One region of the Vibrio gallaecicus genome, then DNA from elsewhere that is predicted to be linked to it. Evidence: predicted binding sites of a transcription regulator. Region 1 holds the regulator's gene; each other region holds the start of a gene.

The links. Region 1 encodes PurR, which represses purine synthesis genes. Its sites were predicted from a motif close to TNANGNAAACGTTTNCNTNA; they were not measured.
Region 2: the regulator PurR is predicted to act here: its motif matches at 1,896-1,915, upstream of purM (phosphoribosylformylglycinamidine cyclo-ligase).
Region 3: the regulator PurR is predicted to act here: its motif matches at 2,015-2,034, upstream of guaB (IMP dehydrogenase).
Region 4: the regulator PurR is predicted to act here: its motif matches at 2,565-2,584, upstream of purT (formate-dependent phosphoribosylglycinamide formyltransferase).

The regions. Positions count from the first base shown of each region.
Region 1 covers NZ_AP025490.1:1,141,444-1,146,331, reverse strand. Annotated here, with positions in the region: gene torR (two-component system response regulator TorR) at 1-61, opposite strand, end outside; gene torD (molecular chaperone TorD) at 299-946, shown strand; gene purR (HTH-type transcriptional repressor PurR) at 1,269-2,273, shown strand; cyclic di-GMP riboswitch class I at 2,431-2,515, shown strand; gene OCU78_RS05090 (TfoX/Sxy family DNA transformation protein) at 2,623-3,213, shown strand; gene OCU78_RS05085 (TVP38/TMEM64 family protein) at 3,343-4,023, shown strand; gene OCU78_RS05080 (putative signal transducing protein) at 4,023-4,379, shown strand; gene OCU78_RS05075 (alpha/beta fold hydrolase) at 4,447-4,888, opposite strand, start outside.
Region 2 covers NZ_AP025490.1:2,479,946-2,484,833, forward strand. Annotated here, with positions in the region: gene OCU78_RS10665 (uracil-xanthine permease family protein) at 1-1,033, shown strand, start outside; gene upp (uracil phosphoribosyltransferase) at 1,183-1,809, opposite strand; gene purM (phosphoribosylformylglycinamidine cyclo-ligase) at 1,979-3,019, shown strand; gene purN (phosphoribosylglycinamide formyltransferase) at 3,194-3,832, shown strand; gene OCU78_RS10685 (class II glutamine amidotransferase) at 4,017-4,871, opposite strand.
Region 3 covers NZ_AP025490.1:702,914-707,801, forward strand. Annotated here, with positions in the region: gene OCU78_RS03105 (sensor domain-containing diguanylate cyclase) at 1-94, shown strand, start outside; gene OCU78_RS03110 (zinc ribbon domain-containing protein) at 193-423, shown strand; gene xseA (exodeoxyribonuclease VII large subunit) at 575-1,906, opposite strand; gene guaB (IMP dehydrogenase) at 2,162-3,625, shown strand; gene guaA (glutamine-hydrolyzing GMP synthase) at 3,828-4,888, shown strand, end outside.
Region 4 covers NZ_AP025490.1:1,398,426-1,403,313, reverse strand. Annotated here, with positions in the region: gene sbcB (exodeoxyribonuclease I) at 1-58, shown strand, start outside; gene OCU78_RS06190 (CidA/LrgA family protein) at 100-477, shown strand; gene OCU78_RS06185 (LrgB family protein) at 480-1,175, shown strand; gene cdd (cytidine deaminase) at 1,595-2,482, shown strand; gene purT (formate-dependent phosphoribosylglycinamide formyltransferase) at 2,655-3,830, shown strand; gene OCU78_RS06170 (thiopurine S-methyltransferase) at 3,954-4,604, opposite strand.

The DNA.
Region 1 (4,888 bases):
AACCAACCAGTTTACTTCGGGTTACCACATCATCTTCAACGACTAATACGTGATAGCTCATCTACACCACTTTTCTTATTTAATAGTTTCATTGACTATTCTATTCATAACTCGTAACAATTCTAGTCGCCAGTAAGATAAAAGCCAGAAACATGGTTTTTTTTTGATGCAAGACAAGCTAAAACCTTGCTATTTACCGCTCAGAGCAATTCAATATAGGCATTACGACTTAAGTTTAAGTCTGTTCACTGAATCTCAGCCGTTTTTAGGCGTCACCTTATGAAGGTAGGAATAATTGATGAAAGAAATGAAAGCATTCAACGAGAAAAGAGCTGAAATTTACTGGTGGCTATCAAGCTTATTTGCTAAAGAATTAACAGAATCAGAATTAGAGCATTACAAGTCTGTTGAAATTCGTTCATTTCTAGCTGGGTTAGGCGAAAATGAAACGCTGAAACCAGCAATAGATAAACTCGTCGATGCCTTGAACCGCTCTCAGAATCGTGACGATGAACAGCTTGAGCTTGCGGCTGACTTTTGTGATTTATTCTTAAAATCCGATAAGTACGCCGCTTTGCCTTATGCATCTTTGTATATTGGTAATACTGGTCTACTAAATGGTCAACCTGCAAAAGACATGGAAACACTGATGGCTGAGCATGGTGTAGGAGTTAGTGCTGATCTAAATGAACCAGCGGATCACATTGCCATTGAACTCGATTTTCTTGGAAATTTAATCATCCGTTCTAACGAAAATCAAAACAGTGAAGAGTTTGAAAGTAGCTTCCTTGAACAAAAACAGTTTATCGAAAAATACCTACTTACTTGGATACCAAGATTCCAAGCAAAGTGTACAGAATTCGATAAATTTGGATTTTACGCAAGCGTTGCAACACTGCTCGTAGCCTTTTATAAACTGGATCTAGAATACCTAAGCGATGAATAAAGCGATATTCTAGTATTGATAGAATATTTAGATGTAAATGTGACAATTCACCCATAATTATGGGTGAATGTTATTGCGGTCATTTTCCAGTCAGTCTAAAATTGTGATCGCAAACGATAAAATATGAAACACCATCAAAATGTTGTGCTTTACTGATCATGAGCATTTTGAAATTGAAAACAAGCCGCTCTGATTAGCGGTTTTTTGTTTTTTAGCACTTTAATACCATTAGAAAAACTTAACCAGTGCTCTCACTCTGGTAGCTTTACGGCTACTTTGCTGCCCTACTCTCTAGTAAAGTAGCTTTTAACAGGATAAAACCATGGCCACTATAAAAGATGTCGCTCGATTAGCCGGCGTATCAACAACAACTGTTTCTCATGTCATCAATAAGACTCGCTTTGTTGCAGAAGCGACTCAAGAAAAAGTAAATAAAGCTGTTGATGAATTAAACTATGCACCTAGTGCTGTTGCTCGTAGCTTAAAATGCAATACGACACGTACTATCGGCATGCTAGTTACTCAATCTACCAACTTATTCTTCTCTGAAGTCATTGATGGTGTAGAAAGCTACTGCTACCGCCAAGGTTATACTTTGATCCTTTGCAATACAGGTGGTATTTACGAGAAACAACGTGATTACATTCGCATGCTGGCTGAAAAACGCGTAGATGGCATTTTAGTGATGTGTTCCGACCTAACAGAAGAACTTCGTGAAATGTTAGATCGACACGCGGATATCCCTAAAGTAGTGATGGATTGGGGTCCTGAAAGCTCTCAAGCAGATAAGATCATCGATAACTCTGAAGAGGGCGGCTACTTAGCAACAAAATACCTACTAGAAAAAGGTCACACACGAATTGCTTGCTTAAGTGGTCATCTAGATAAAGCGGCTTGTACTGAGCGTATTGCAGGTTACCACCGAGCATTAAATGAAGCACAAGTTGAATTGAATGATGACTTAATCATTGAAGGTAACTTTGAATGTGATACAGCCGTAATTGCTGCAGACAAGATTGTAGGGATGGAAGACCGCCCAACCGCCGTTTTCTGCTTTAACGATACAATGGCACTCGGTTTAATGAGCCGACTACAGCAAAATGGGCTAAAGATCCCTGATGATATTTCAGTTATTGGTTATGACAACATTGAGTTGGCTGAATACTTTTCTCCGCCACTGACCACCGTCCACCAACCTAAGCGACGCGTTGGCAAAAATGCTTTTGAAATATTGCTAGAACGTATAAAAGATAAAGACCATGAAAAACGTATTTTCGAAATGCACCCAGAAATAGTGGAACGAAACACAGTTAAATCACTGAAATAAATAAAGCATTCATAAATGCGCACATTTAAGTGCGCTTTTTTACAAACAAAACAAATGCACTTAGTCACACATTACGACTATCATTTACTGAATGAATGTCACACTTTAAAAATTCAAATGTGAGCTTTGTTCAACAAAATACTTATTCTGTCAAAAGTCACGCACAGGGCAAACCACTTTAAAGAGTGAGACGCAAAGCCTCCGGCCTAAGCCTATATTGGTATGGTAGCGGGGTTGCCGATGGCAAAATGAAAGATTTACCGCTAACTGACATTTTATAGCAACATTTTGCTACTCTCTCGGACCTGCTTATTTGGTGGCATAATTCAAATACACCGAGATAAAACACATGGATAAACCACTACTAAAGGACTCGATGAAGTTATTTGAGTCCCTAGGAAAAATAAAATCGCGTTCAATGTTTGGTGGGTTCGGCCTATTTGCTGACGAAACTATGTTCGCATTAGTTGTGAATGATCAACTACACATTAGAGCTGATAAAAACTCTGCGGATCAATTCAAACAACAAGGGTTTCAACCGTACGTCTACAAAAAACGAGGGTTTCCTGTTGTTACTAAGTATTTCGCTCTTCCTAATAACATTTTGCAAGATCTACAACAAACTCTCAATTTAGCGGAAGTTTCTCTAAACTTCGCTAAAGATGAGAAAAAGGAACAATCTTCAGCAAAACCTAACCGCTTGAAGGATCTCCCAAACCTTCGACTTGCGACTGAAAGGATGCTTAAAAAAGCCGGCATTGATTCAGTGGAAAGGCTGTATGAATTTGGCTCTGTAAATGCCTACAACGCTATTAGGCAGTCTCATTCATCGGATGTAAGCCTTGAGTTGTTATGGGCATTAGAGGGCGCTATAAAGGGTATGCACTGGTCTGTTATCCCTCAACAGCGACGAGAAGAGCTTATCAGCCGAATTAATTAAGTTAATCAGTCACTTTCACACCAAAAAGCCACATTATTTGTGGCTTTTTTTATTTTCAATGAAAGTTAATGCCTTGATTCCCTGTCTAACTATAATAATGATATTAAGTGACATTTAGAGGAAGTATTCATGAGTAAAAAACTAATTTTAGGAATCGTACTACTGGCAACCATCATCATACTAGGTGTCAACTTTGGTCAGTATCTAACGTTAGAGAATGCCAAAGCTCAACAAGTGCTTTTAAATAACTATATTGAAAGTAATTTCTTACTGGCGGCAGCGATATACTTCATTGTTTACGTCATGATTACTGCTTTCTCGATCCCTGGCGCCGCGGTAGTGACTCTACTAGGCGCAGCCCTATTCGGTTTTTGGGCAAGCCTTGTTTTGGTTTCATTTGCAAGTACCATTGGCGCTACATTAGCTTTCCTAAGTAGCCGATTTTTATTACGTGACTGGGTACAAAGTAAATTTGGTGACAAGTTAGCAACCATCAACCAAGGTGTTGAGAAAGACGGGGCATTTTACTTATTTTCACTTCGTTTAATCCCAGTATTTCCGTTTTTCTTAATTAATTTATTGATGGGTCTAACGCCAATCTCCATCTCTCGCTATTACTTAACTAGCCAATTAGGCATGCTTCCAGGTACTGCTGTTTACCTAAATGCAGGTACGCAACTTGCGGAAATTGATTCATTGTCGGGTATTGTTTCACCATCTGTTTTACTCTCATTTGCATTGCTTGGTTTGTTCCCAATTTTAGCAAAATGGGCAATGGCTAAATTTCGTTCAGGTCCGGTGGCTGAATAATGAAAATATTTATTGCGAGTAATCCTGCAGAGGCTCACATTGTATGTGGACTTCTACAAAGTGAAAATGTGGAGTGTGAAGTAAGAGGAGAAGGTCTATTTGGGCTCAAAGGTGAATTACCCTTTACCGAAGAAACTGATCCATACGTTTGGTTACCAAATACTGAGTACGCACCAAGAGCTAAAGTGATTGTGGAAGAGTACCAATTACAACAGACATCAATACAGTTTGAAGAATGGGTATGCGAGAATTGTAGAGAAAACAATGAGCCACAATTTGGATCTTGCTGGCAATGTGGAGCTCAATCCCCTCAAAGCGAAGTTAAAATTGAGCTGCCTAGGAATACATCTGAATAATAGTAATTATTAACTAAAGGCTAACCTCTCTTGTTAGCTTGAAGCTAAGTATTACAGCAAATAGCTTCTAAGCTATTTGCTTTTGTATAAAAGCAATAGAGCGCTTGTTGAATTCATCAGGTTGCTCTACGTTGCATACATGCCCACAATTTGGTATTTCCACTAGTTCACTTGCTTGATGTGCCTCAACCATTTCTTTCACGGGTTGAATAAACATATAGTCTCTTTCCCCCATCAAATACAATGTTGGGATCGGTAATTCACGATCCTTAAAGTACTTCATTATAGGGTTCACATCAGCTGTTAAGATGAACCAACGTTTAAATTCTTTTTGACAAAGTTTCTTAGCTTCTCTAATAAATAAGTGTCGAGACTCTTTTTGGCTCTTCTGTGGCATCACTACATAAGCAAATAAGCTATATAACCACATGTAAGGGATAATATGCTTACTCAGGTTACCAAGCTTAATCAGAATTTGTGAACGGGTGTTAAGGCGAGTTACAGCTCCT
Region 2 (4,888 bases), 1.3 Mb from region 1:
ACAAACGTGGGGCATAGGCGCAACCATGGGTGGTCTCATGGCTGCAGGTGTTGTGTATGTGTTGATGGGCGCTCTAATTAAAGTAAGAGGTGTCGGCTTTATTCACAAACTGCTTCCGCCGGTGGTAGTTGGTCCTGTAATCATGGTTATCGGTTTAGGTCTGGCGCCTGTTGCGGTAAACATGGCTTTAGGTAAAACAGGAGATGGTGCAGTTCAGCTTGTTGATGCTGACGCGGCACTTTGGATTTCTTCGATTTCACTGCTAGTAACGATCGTCGTCAGTGTATTCTCAAAAGGCTTCCTGAAGCTGTTGCCGATTTTCTCTGGTATTGTCGCGGGATACGTCACGAGCTTAGTGTATGGTGCGGTAGACTTCACCCCAGTAGCTCAAGCATCTTGGTTAGCTTTACCAAACTTCACAACACCTGAGTTCAACATCAACGCCATCCTATTCATGATATTTGTTGCGATTGCTCCAGCTGTCGAGCACGTTGGTGACATGCTTGCTATCTCTAATGTGACAGGCAAAGACTACCTTAAGAAACCCGGTTTGCACCGCACTATCACTGGCGACGGTGTAGCAACGATTGCTGCTTCTATGTTGGGCGCCCCGCCAAACACAACCTATAGTGAAGTAACAGGTGCTGTAATGCTTACTAAGGCATTTAATCCAGTGATCATGACTTGGGCTGCGGTGACAGCAATCGTTCTTGCGTTGGTAGGTAAGCTCGGCGCTCTACTGCAAACGATCCCAGTTCCAGTAATGGGCGGCATCATGATTCTACTGTTTGGTTCTATTGCAACAGTCGGTTTGAATACCCTCATTAAAAATAATGTAGACCTTCACAAATCACGTAATCTAGTGATTGTGGGCATTACTTTAGTTTTTGGTATAGGTGGCATGGCATTTGGCATCGGTGATTTCAGCCTACAAGGTGTAAGCTTATGCGGTATCGTTGCAATATTACTTAATCTAGTGCTTCCAGAAGAGCTAGGTGACAACACTGTAGTAGACAAAGCTCAAATCGATTAATCAGTCGTTAAGGCAACCTACAAAAAATCACAAACTAACAAGATCAAAAAAGGGAGAGCATCAAACGCTCTCCCTTTTTATTAATGCGGTTAATTAAGCCAATTCAGCGAGTAAAAAACTGTTCAGATTAACTTAAACAAAAAACCGAATTACTTAGTACCGAAGATTTTATCGCCTGCATCACCAAGACCTGGAACAATGTAGCCCTTGTCGTTTAGCTTCTCATCGATTGCAGCAGTGTAAAGCTCAACATCTGGGTGTGCTTTTTCTAGAGCAGCAATGCCTTCAGGAGCAGCAACAAGTACAAGTACTTTAAATACTTTACAGCCTTGCTCTTTTAGAAGGTCTAGAGTTGCAATCATAGAACCGCCAGTTGCTAACATTGGATCAACAACTAGAGCAATACGCTCATCAATGTTAGATGCTAGCTTGTTGAAGTATGGTACAGGCTCTAGTGTTTCTTCGTCACGGTAGATACCAACCACACTGATACGAGCACTTGGCATGTGCTCAAGTACACCATCCATCATACCTAAACCAGCACGAAGAATTGGCACTACGGTTACTTTCTTACCTTTGATTTGGTCAACTTCTACTGGGCCGTTCCAACCATTAATGGTTACTCGCTCAGTCTCGAAATCAGATGTCGCTTCATACGTTAGAAGGCTACCCACTTCTGTTGCTAGCTCACGAAAACGCTTAGTGCTAATGTCACCTTCACGCATCAGGCCAATTTTATGTTTTACTAGCGGGTGTTTCACTTCAACAACTTTCATTTCCAACTCCGGCAATATTTAAACAAACCTGTAGATTATACACGAATTTTGTGGTTATTTCAGAATCTTTATTCTAATAAAAAAAACCGCGCAAACGTTTGCTCTTCGTAATCAAGCCCTGTTAGAATAGCGCCGTTTTCACATCCAACTTAAGTTCGAGGACTATCCCGTGAGTGGTAATACTTCTTCTCTAAGCTACAAAGACGCTGGTGTTGATATCGATGCAGGTAACGCACTAGTAGACCGTATTAAAGGTGCTGTTAAACGCACTCGTCGCCCTGAAGTAATGGGTGGTATTGGTGGCTTTGGTGCCCTATGTGAACTTCCAACTAAATATAAAGAGCCTGTTCTCGTTTCTGGTACTGACGGCGTTGGTACTAAACTTCGCCTTGCTCTGGATCTGAAAAAGCACGACACAATTGGTATTGACCTTGTGGCTATGTGTGTGAACGACTTAATCGTTCAAGGTGGTGAACCTCTTTTCTTCCTAGATTACTACGCGACTGGCAAATTAGATGTTGATACTGCAGCTGATGTAGTTTCTGGTATTGCTGAAGGTTGTGTTCAAGCAGGTTGTGCGCTTATCGGTGGTGAAACTGCTGAAATGCCAGGCATGTATGAAGGCGACGACTATGACGTAGCTGGTTTCTGTGTGGGTGTTGTTGAAAAAGCAAACATCATTGATGGCACAAAAGTAGCAGCGGGCGATGCTCTTATTGCTGTTGGCTCAAGCGGTCCTCACTCAAACGGTTACTCTCTAATTCGTAAAGTTCTAGAAGTTTCTGGTGCTGATAAGAGTGAAGAACTAGAAGGTCGCACGATTGGCGAACACCTATTAGAGCCGACTAAAATTTACATCAAATCAGCACTTAAAATGATTGCAGAACATGACATTCATGCTATCTCGCACATTACTGGTGGTGGTTTCTGGGAAAACATCCCTCGCGTACTTCCTGAAGGTACGAAAGCCGTAATTGATGGTAAGAGCTGGGAATGGCCTTCTATCTTTAACTGGCTACAAGAGAAAGGTAACGTGGAAACATTCGAAATGTACCGCACTTTCAACTGTGGTGTAGGTCTTGTGGTTGCTTTACCGAAAGATCAAGCAGATGCTGCTGTCGAACTACTGAAAGCTGAAGGCGAAAACGCTTGGGTTATCGGTGAGATTGCCAATGCTGAAGCTGGTGAAGAACAAGTAGAAATCAACTAATAGCCTATTATCTGATTTGGTTTTATCCAAAACATTATTAGTGAATTTCACGAATGAGGACCTTATGGTCCTCATTCTGCTATTTAGCCCCCAGAAAACCTTAAAATGTATAGGTACATTACATAAAGCTTATTCACTATAAATGTACTTTGAACAAACGAGTTAGACTACCGCATGAAAAATATTGTTGTTTTAATTTCAGGAAACGGAAGTAACCTTCAAGCCATTCTCGATGCTTGCGAGGACAATATCATCGACGCTTCTGTAAAAGCGGTCTTTTCAAATAAAGAGGACGCTTTCGGTTTAGAGCGCGCAAGATCAGCTAATGTTCCTGCTCGTAGTCTAAGCCCTAAAGCTTACGAATCTCGTGAATTGTTTGATATTGAGTTAATGAAGCAAATCGATGAATACCAGCCAGATTTAATTGTTCTTGCTGGCTATATGCGAATCTTAAGCCCTGAGTTTGTTCGTCATTACTTAGGTAAAATGATCAATATTCACCCATCACTACTTCCTAAATATCCTGGTCTGCATACCCACCAGCGCGCTATTGATGCTAAAGATACCGAGCATGGAACAAGTGTGCATTTTGTTACGGAAGAATTAGATGGCGGTCCGGTTATATTACAAGCCAAAGTACCGGTTTTCTCCGATGACGACTCCGATGCGTTGGCTAACCGTGTTCTGACTCAAGAGCATAATATTTACCCTCTAGTCAGCAAATGGTTTATTGAAGGTCGATTAGAGATGAATAACGGAAAAGCACTGTTAGACGGTGAATGTTTAGGTCAACACGGCTACGCCGAAGAATAGCAACAAGTGAACAATCAAATAAAAAGCCGCTTAAACTAAAAGCTCAGTTTAAGCGGCTTTTTAATGAGTGCTATAAAATCATACTCACTCGTTAACTGTCTGTAATTAACTACCCAAGCTGTAGTTAACTATCATAGATTAGCTATGAACAGCTAACTACATAGCAGAAACGTAACAGAAACTGTTAGCAATCACTGGTTAAAGGTGCCGTGGGAGCCTGGCTCAACACTTTTTTCGGGGCGTAAGCCACATCTGAAAGCTGCCCATGATTACTATCCACCATTTCGCCAAAGTGGAACAGTGTGAACTCCCCTGGCTTCATACGACACCATTCCTCGTTATCTGTTAAAGGCTGGGTCGCCACAACAGACACCACATCATTCGGCGTCGTTTCTTCTTGGAAGTTAATCTCAACATCTTCGTCGATTAGACTCGCTTTCCCGAAAGGAGCACGTCGTGTAATCCAGTACAAATGGTTAGTGCAATAAGTCATTACATACTCACCATCACTCAGCAGCATATTAAATACGCCTTTTTCTCTGAGGGTATCGCAGCACTGCGCAACAAAGCGGAACATGCTTTCTTGATCTTGTGGTGGCTCTGGGTAACGTTCTTCTAATTGCTTTAATAGCCAACAAAAAGAAAGCTCACTGTCTGTTTGACCAACAGGACGAAAGCGACCACTTTTTAGATCATCATAATCCGTAAGCTGACCGTTATGAGCAAATGTCCAATACCTTCCCCATAGTTCTCGCGTGAATGGGTGAGTATTTTCTAAATTCACTCCACCTCGGTTTGCCTGACGAATATGGCTAACAACAGCGCAGCTCTTAATTGGATAGTTTTGAACAAGTTCAGCAATTTTAGATTCACAGCTAGGATTAGGATCTTTGAACGTCCTAAAGCCCTTTCCTTCATAAAAAGTAATACCCCATCCGTCTCTATGCGGACCAGTATTCCCCCCACGTTGAATGAGCCCTGTAAAACTAAAGCATATATCAGTTGGCACATTGGCGCTCATACCGAGCAATTCACACATGGTCTAACCTACTCCCT
Region 3 (4,888 bases), 440 kb from region 1:
AGCTTGTGCGAAAGATGAGGTGAACCTAGATCAATTAATCACTTTAGCTGATAAGAACATGTATAAAGTCAAACAAGCTAAATCAAAGTGGTAGTACATTCTGTCGAGACAGGTGAATACCCAAAGATATTATGAGTGACATACTAATGTATTGTCAGAGCGATCTTGTAAGAGCGAATTGAGAGGGAAATGATGCAAGAAAATAGATGCCCAGAATGCCAAGTTGAATTGAATTGGGATGGTCAGTACGTTTGTAATGGTTGCGACTTTCATTTTAAGAAAATTGCTTTTTGTCCTGATTGTGAAGCAGAGTTAGAAAAGTTGCAGGCGTGTGGTTCGGCAAGTTATTTTTGTAACTCTAAGTGTAACGAACTTAAATCAAAGTCTAGAGCTAAATTCATTTTTCAAAAAGTTGAAGCCTAATTGGTTATAAATCCCAAAAGCCAAATCTTTGATATTTGCTTCTGGGATGGATATTCGTTTGATATTTACCTGAGCTTCTCTTTAATAAAAGTCTCGTAAAGCCCCGGCTTCTAAAGCGTCTAACCTAATAATTTAGATAAAATTACACCTATCAGTTTATATCGATGACTTTGGATTCGATGATTCCATCTTCCACTTGTGTTTTTATCACTTCACCCACTTCTACATTTTTAATTGATGAAATAGTTGTTCCAGATTTCGAATGAGAAATACTGTAGCCACGTTTTAAAGTCGCCAGTGGACTAACTGTTTCCAGTTTTTCAGCAGCCATCGCTAGCTGGTGGCGCGTGGTTAGTAAACTTCTATCCATTGCGTCTAATAACTTCTGCTCAGATCGTTGTAGATGAAGTTTTTGTTCACCTAAACGTTTTATTGGAGAATGAAGTTGTAGCTGGTGATGTTTGCGTTCAATATCTTGAGAGCGTACTTTGATGAATTTGTTTATGCTTTGACGCAAACGTGTATCAAGATCATCCAACTGCTGGCTTTGTTTTTGTAATTGGTAACTCGGATGGTTTCTTTCTAGTCGGTGTGTAAGCAATTGGGTGTGCTTACCTTGCTTGAGTAGAAAATGGCGAATGGCACTATTTAAACGCGCTTTCTTAGCAGCGAAAGCTTGCTCTTTATTACTATTATCACGGCTCACTAGCTCTGCGGCAGCAGATGGCGTAGGTGCACGCATATCTGCAACGAAATCCGCAATTGTCACGTCTACTTCATGACCTACAGCACTGATGATAGGAATTTGGCTTGCTGCGATAGTTCTCGCAACAATTTCATTATTGAAGCACCATAAATCTTCTAATGAGCCTCCCCCTCGACCCACAATTAACACATCACATTCATCACGTTCATTTGCTCGACCTATAGCTTGTGCTATTTGAATCGAGGCTTCTTCACCTTGAACCATTGTTGGATAAATGACGACGGGTAATGATGGATCTCTTCGCTTTAAAACATCCAAAATATCGTAAAGTGCAGCGCCTGTTTTAGAGGTAATGATACCGACTCGTTTAGGGTGTTCAGGTAAGTCTTGTTTACTAGATTGAGAGAATAAACCTTCTGCAGCGAGATTCATTTTCAGCTTCTCGAATTCTTGTTGAAGTCGACCATCACCTTCAGGCTGCATGCTTTCAATTATCAGTTGGTAATCACCACGTGGTTCATAAAGAGAAAGGCGAGCTTTCACTAGAACTTGGTTACCATTTTTAGGTTTAAATGAAACATTACGGTTGTTCCCACGGAACATCGCACACTTTACTTGAGCTCGAGAATCTTTAAGCGTTAGGTACCAGTGACCTGAAACCGGAGCTGAGAAATTAGAAATTTCGCCGATCAGCCAGACAATTCCCATTTCATTTTCAAGAAGTAAGCGAACCTCAGAGTTGAGGCGAGACACAGTGAAGATATTTGGATTGGTCATAGAGTGACTATCATTCTTAGAATCTAACCCACAAGACGTGAGTATGGAAGATAGCGGCAATATAATACATAGCAAGGGGTATAATGCAAATTAAAATTATAAAAATGAGTAGCCAAGCGATTTCGTTAGCCGTATAATCCGTCCGCAATATCTAATCCAAATGCAGTTTGATTTTCCTTAATTGGCTGCCCTCATTAGGCGAAACGATGAGATTGGATTGTTTCTTTTTACTCCTATTATTGTGAGATATTGCAAATGCTAAGAATTGCCAAAGAAGCGCTGACATTCGACGACGTACTGCTAGTGCCAGCACACTCCACCGTTCTCCCTAATACAGCTGATCTTCGCACTCAGTTGACGAAGAATATTTCCCTAAACATCCCAATGATCTCTGCATCGATGGATACTGTGACAGAAGCTCGCCTAGCGATTGCACTGGCACAAGAAGGCGGAATAGGCTTCATTCATAAGAACATGTCTATAGAACAACAAGCTGAAATGGTTCGCCAGGTTAAAATTTACGAAGCAGGTGTAGTTTCTCACCCTGTTACAGTAAACCCTGACGCGACAATCGCTGATGTTGTAGCTCTTACTGAAAAACACGGTTTTGCCGGTTTCCCTGTTGTTACTGAAACAAACGAACTTGTTGGTATTATTACTGGCCGTGATGTTCGCTTTGTTACTGACCTTTCTAAGAAAGTTGATGTAGTAATGACGCCTAAAGCTCGCCTTGCTTCTGTTAAAGAAGGTGCAACTCGTGAAGAAGTTCAAGAGAAAATGCACGAAGCGCGTGTTGAAAAAGTTCTAGTAGTAAATGATGACTTCCAATTAACAGGAATGATCACTGCAAAAGACTTCCATAAAGCAGAACGTAAACCAAACGCTTGTAAAGATGAGCGCGGCAGCCTACGTGTAGGTGCAGCTGTTGGTGCTGGCGCTGGTAACGAAGAGCGCGTTGCTGCTCTTGTTGAAGCTGGTGTAGACGTTCTACTTATCGACTCTTCACACGGTCACTCTGAAGGCGTACTTAACCGTATCCGCGAAACTCGTGCTGCGTACCCTGATCTACAAATCATCGGTGGTAACGTAGCAACTGGCGCTGGCGCTCGTGCTCTTATCGAAGCGGGTGTTAGTGCGGTTAAAGTGGGTATCGGCCCGGGTTCAATCTGTACTACTCGTATTGTTACTGGTGTAGGTGTTCCTCAAGTAACAGCAATCGCTGATGCCGCTGAAGTGGCAAACGAATACGGTATTCCAGTAATCGCAGATGGCGGTATCCGCTTCTCTGGCGATATCTGTAAAGCTATCGTTGCTGGCGCATCTTGTGTGATGGTTGGTTCAATGTTCGCGGGTACTGAAGAAGCTCCGGGTGAAGTTATCCTTTATAACGGTCGTTCTTACAAGTCTTACCGTGGTATGGGTTCTCTTGGCGCTATGTCTCAAGGTTCTTCTGACCGTTACTTCCAATCTGATAACGCTGCAGACAAGCTTGTTCCAGAAGGTATTGAAGGTCGTATCGCATACAAAGGTCGTCTAAAAGAGATCGTTCACCAACAGATGGGTGGTTTACGCTCAAGCATGGGCCTAACGGGTTCTGCAACTGTTGAAGACATGCGTACTAAAGCTGAGTTTGTTCGTATCTCTGGTGCGGGCATGAAAGAATCTCACGTACACGATGTTCAAATCACGAAAGAAGCACCTAACTACCGTTTAGGTTAATAATACGTCCAAACGTTTGAATAATGTGCTGATTTAGTCGGCACATTATTTTATCTAAAGCCTGTTTTGTTGAACGTATGATTTTTGCAAAACATTGCCTTATAGATAACTTACGAAAACGTTTGCTTTATTTCTTGAAGAGTTAATCAGAGGTGAGTAAACTCGCCTCCGTTTTATCACATAGCCAATAAGACTGCTTACAATGACTAAAAATATTCATGACCAACGTATTCTAATTCTGGACTTCGGTTCTCAATACACACAGCTAGTAGCTCGTCGTATTCGTGAGATCGGTGTTTACTGTGAACTTTGGAGCTGGGACGTAGAAGAAGCGGATATTCGTGAATTCAATCCAGACGGTATCATCCTATCTGGTGGCCCTGAAAGTGTAACGGAAGATAATTCTCCACGTGCACCTCAGTACGTATTTGATTCAGGTGTTCCTGTCTTCGGTATCTGCTACGGCATGCAAACTATGGCTGAGCAACTTGGCGGTAAAGTAGCCACATCTACTGAGCGCGAGTTTGGCTACGCTGCTGTACAAGTAACGGGTGAATCTGCACTTTTCGCAGACCTTGAGACAACTCAAGACGTTTGGATGAGCCACGGTGACAAAGTGGTTGAAATCCCTGCTGATTTCACGAAAATCGCAGAAACAGACACTTGCCCATACGCAGCAATGGCAAACGAAGATAAGAAATACTACGGTGTTCAATTCCACCCAGAAGTAACGCACACTAAAAACGGCCTAAAAATGCTTGAGAACTTCGTTCTTAACGCGTGTGGTTGTGAAGGTCTGTGGACTTCAGCTTCTATCATTGAAGATGCTGTTGCACGAATTAAAGAGCAAGTAGGTGACGACGAAGTTATCCTTGGTCTTTCTGGTGGTGTTGATTCATCTGTAGTTGCGATGCTTGCTCACCGCGCTATCGGCGACAAACTAACATGTGTATTTGTAGATAACGGCCTTCTTCGTTTAAACGAAGGTGAGCAGGTTATGGAGATGTTTGGCAACAAGTTTGGCCTAAACATAATCAAAGTAGACGCTGAAGATCGTTTCCTTGACGCTCTGGAAGGCGAAGCTGAACCAGAAGCGAAACGTAAGATCATCGGTCACGTATTCGTAGATATCTTCGACGAAGAGTCTAAGAAACTGAAGAATGCTAAATGGCTTGCTCAGGGTACTATCTATCCAGACGTTATCGAGTCAGCTGCATCTAAGACTGGTAAAGCACACGTAATTAAGTCTCACCACAACGTTGG
Region 4 (4,888 bases), 260 kb from region 1:
GAAGAAAATGGCGATTCTCAAATCTGTTTACCAATATGTTGAAAAGCTTGTTAGCTAGCACTCTGACCATTCCAAACCACAAAGGCTCTATCCACATTTATGGATGTAAAAAGTAAGCTCATTGATATCATTTACTGCTTAATATCTTTCGTACTCATTATTGGATCTTTAACTGCAGGAAATGCCATCCAACAATTTTTAGATACTTCTATACCTGGAAGTATCTTCGGAATGCTATTGCTATTCGCGGCAATGGCGAGCGGGTTACTACCTTCTAAATGGGTTAAATCAGGAGCCAATATAATCATTCGATTTATGGTACTCCTTTTCGTACCAATCAGTGTTGGGCTAATGGAACATATTGATATGCTGATTAACAATGCATTGCCTATTTTAGCCAGTGCTGTAGGTGGTTCATTAATCGTATTAGTTTCCTTAGCGCTGTTTCTTGATCACTTACTTACAAGAAGGGATTGAGTATGTGGTTAATTGTCACTGTCATCGTATTTATGTTCGCTAGATGGGTAAGCAGAAAAGTTAATTCACCTTTCTGTAACCCATTACTGATCTGCCTCGCGATCTTGATCCCTATTCTTACTTATCTAAAAGTACCGTTCGAGCGCTATTATGCCGACAACTCTTGGATAAATTATATGCTTCAACCCGCTGTGGTTGCCTTAGCTTATCCTTTATATGAACAGCTTCCACAGATCAGAGCTAATTGGCGAATCATAACGCTTGCATGCACGATCGGCAGTATCATGTCTATGATTACGGCAGCCACTATCGCAACATTATTCCATGCAGAATTAAGCCTAGTCGCCAGTTTACTTGGTAAGTCTGTTACCACACCTATTGCTATGGAAATATCCAGCCACCTGGGTGGAGAAGCTGCAATTGCGGCTATTTTAGTATTGATAGTGGGCTTGTTCGGTGCAATTTTTGCCTACCCTATTTATAATTTAATAGGAATAAAAAGTCCCATAGCACGAGGTCTTACCATGGGAACCATTTCCCATGCGTTAGGGACTGCAGCCAGTGCAGAAAAGGCGCCACAAGATGCGGCCTTCAGTTCGCTTGCTTTAGTACTGTGCGGCGTGATCACTTCAATCATTGCACCAACGATCTTCTCTGCAGTGGTTTGGGTCTATGCCTTTTTTGAATTAGCGGTCTAACGATTACTTTTCCTCATTAAATTATTACGACACATAATAATTCCTGCTTCTCATTGGCGGACTTCGTCATTGGGAAGCTTAATCATTGCAGTATTGATAGTTTGCAATATTATCCCCCCCCCTAATCTGAACTAATTTAGCGATACCTGAATGATTTTATAGAGTGTATTCAGGTGTTTTTATAGCAGAACTCACCCAACTTTTACTTTCTCCCCCCCAACTATCACAAAAAATATAACCTTTTCTACCTAACATTTATTTAACTAATGAGTTATTTGCATATTGAAATCGATTGCATTTGTGACCTCACTCTAATTGTGAAACAACATGTAACATGCACATTTGAATGGTGATCTTTATCACAGATAAATCCCTGTGATGATCTAGAATTAAAACCTAAGATTAATTAAGGATTACACATGACAAGTCGTATCACTCTGGCGCTAGAAAATGCTCCTCAAACAATTAAAGCTCTTCTCAGTGACATTGTGTTAGCTGAAGGTTTTGATGCCACTTTTAGTAAAGAACAATATCAAGAATTGCTTTCAGCCAGCGGGTTAGAAGATAATGAACTTCGTGTTGCACTACTCCCCTTAGCAGCGGCTTATTCATACGCGCCTATTTCTAACTTTTATGTTGGCTCATTAGTCCGCGGACTTTCAGGTCGTTTATACTTCGGTGCTAACCTTGAAATTTCTGGCGCACAACTCGGTCAAACAGTTCATGCTGAACAATCTGGTATCAGCCACGCATGGATGAAAGGGGAAGAAGGCATCTCTGATATCACTATCAACTTCAGCCCTTGCGGTCACTGTCGCCAGTTTATGAATGAACTGACCACCGCGAAAGAACTTAAGATTCAGCTTCCTGAACGTGACGAAAAATCTCTAGAAGATTACTTGCCAGACTCATTTGGTCCTGCAGATCTTGGTATCACAACAGGTTTAATGAGTAAGCTAGACCATGCATTTTCATGTGAAGACAATGACTCGCTTGTCACTAGTGCATTACATGCTCTAAACCGCAGCCATGCACCTTATACAAAGAACCTCAGCGGCGTAGCATTAAAACTAATTACCGGCGAAGTTTTCACAGGTTCATATGCTGAAAATGCTGCTTTCAACCCTAGCCTACCACCTCTTCAAGTAGCACTTATTCAGTTAAGATTAGCTGGCTTCGAATTCGACCAAATTGAATGCGCGGTACTGGTTGAAATGAACGAAGGCTCTATTAGTCACCTAGCAGATACACAGTCAACACTTGAAACAATAAATCCTGACATTCCAGTATCTTACCTAGCAATCTAAATACATAGATTCAACAAGAAGTTAACAAGCCACCACTAATTCAGTTGGTGGCTTTTTTATTCTCTAAAAGTCGCGAAAACCAACAGGCAAACGATTGCTTTTGACATTTAAAACAGTATCATCACCCCGTTCTTAAATTACTTATCAGCTATACAGTTCGGAAGGAATATACATGTTTGGTTCAGCAACTAGTCAAAATGCAACTCGTGTCCTTTTACTTGGTTCTGGTGAACTTGGTAAAGAAGTGGCAATAGAATGCCAACGTTTAGGTTTAGAAGTGATTGCTTGTGATCGCTACGCAAACGCACCGGCAATGCAAGTTGCTCACCGTAGTCACGTCTTTGATATGCTAGATGGAGAAGCGTTAGAAGCCATCATTGAGCAAGAAAAGCCAGATTATGTAGTACCTGAAATTGAAGCAATCGCAACGGATAAACTTGTTGAGCTTGAGTCTAAAGGACTCAATGTCGTTCCAACTGCAAATGCAACGAAGCTAACAATGAACCGTGAAGGTATCCGTAGACTGGCTGCTGAAGAATTATCGCTTAGCACTTCTCCATATCGCTTTGCTGATAATTTTGATGACTTCTCTTCTGCTGTAGAGTTCGTTGGTCTGCCTTGTGTAGTCAAACCAGTTATGAGCTCTTCAGGTAAAGGTCAGAGTGTTATAAAAACTGAAGCTGATATTCAAACAGCTTGGGATTATGCACAAGAAGGTGGTCGTACTGGCGCTGGACGAGTAATTGTTGAAGGCTTCATTGACTTCGATTACGAGATTACCTTATTAACCATTCGAGCTGTGGATGGCGTGCATTTCTGTGCACCAATCGGCCATCGTCAAGAAGATGGCGACTACCGTGAATCATGGCAGCCGCAAGTCATGTCAGACAACGCTTTAAAAGCCGCACAATTTACTGCTGAACAAGTAGTTAATGCCTTAGGCGGGTTTGGTATATTCGGTGTAGAGCTTTTCATCAAAGGTGACCATGTTATCTTTAACGAAGTTTCCCCGCGTCCACATGACACTGGCTTAGTAACGCTTCTATCGCAAGACTCATCAGAATTTGCCTTACATGTTCGTGCTTTCACTGGCATGCCTATCAACTCGATAACACAGTATGGTCCATGTGCTTCAGCAGTCGTTCTAGGGCAAGGTTCGTCAGAGAACATCCGTTATGAAGGGTTAAATAAAGCGCTAGCATTCCCTCAAACACAAGTTCGCTTATTCGGTAAGCCGGACATCAATGGCCGCAGACGCTTAGGTGTGGCGCTTACACGCCGTAAGACAGTTGAAACTGCAATTGAAGACGCAGTTGAAAGTGCAAGCAAGATCAAAGTTATCTACTAACTAATGGTTAACTTTTGACTCAGCTATTTCTTAACTTAGCTATTTATTTAACGAGTTCTTGATGAATAAAAAAAGACAGGCCACTACCTGTCTTTTTCATTTATGAAGCCTATCTAATACGAATTAGATGTCTTCAAGAAGATACACTTCTTCCGAGAATCGAGTCAGCCCTTTTTTGGCAATCTTAGGGTGATCTGATCCAGCAATATCTTGGTTCAATCTAGTCAGTTTAAACCCACTGAATAGCTGCTCAATTTCTTGTTCAGGCACGCTAAACGGGGGACCTGACATCTCACTCTGTATGTAATTTAGAGTGACCAATAAAATCTTACCGCCAGGCTTCAGCAATTGTTTCAACCTTTCTGCATATTGCACACGCATTTCGCTAGGCAATGCCACTAGGGATGCGCGGTCATAAATAATATCAACGGGTTCTACTGGAGCACTAAAAAAGTCCCCCATATAAATGCTTAACTCATCAAATTGGTACAACTCATGCTGCCCACTGATCTTAGTGACCGTTGGTGTATAAAAATGTTCAGCAAAAAATGAACGTACCGCAATTTGGCTTAATTCAACACCTTGTACTTCTTCATGCTTAGAAGCTAGCCATATTAAGTCTTCACTTTTTCCACATAAAGGCACCAGCACTTTCTTGTCATAGCTTGGAGAGGTGTGTTGCCAAAACTTAAGCAATAATGGGTTTACATCTTCTAGGTGGAAACCAATTTGGTTTGCAGCCCACTTATTGTGCCAAAAATCAGGATTATTCATCTTTCATTCATATTGAGTTGTCATAATGCAAGGGTACAGGATAGCAAGGTAAGAGCAAGTAACTTAACGCCACGAAACGGCACCAAAACTCGACGTTTCTAATAGTGATACATCGGTTTAACCGTGGCTTACTCCTTGTTCTAATTATGACTTTGGCTACCAGTTCACATTTTGATTATTTATAAGACGTTATGGTTGGTTTCTACTAAAACTCACCCCATATAGTTTTTAGTAGAGCATTTTTCTCTTAATTTATATTTGGTTGCAACCTTTAAGTATTCCTT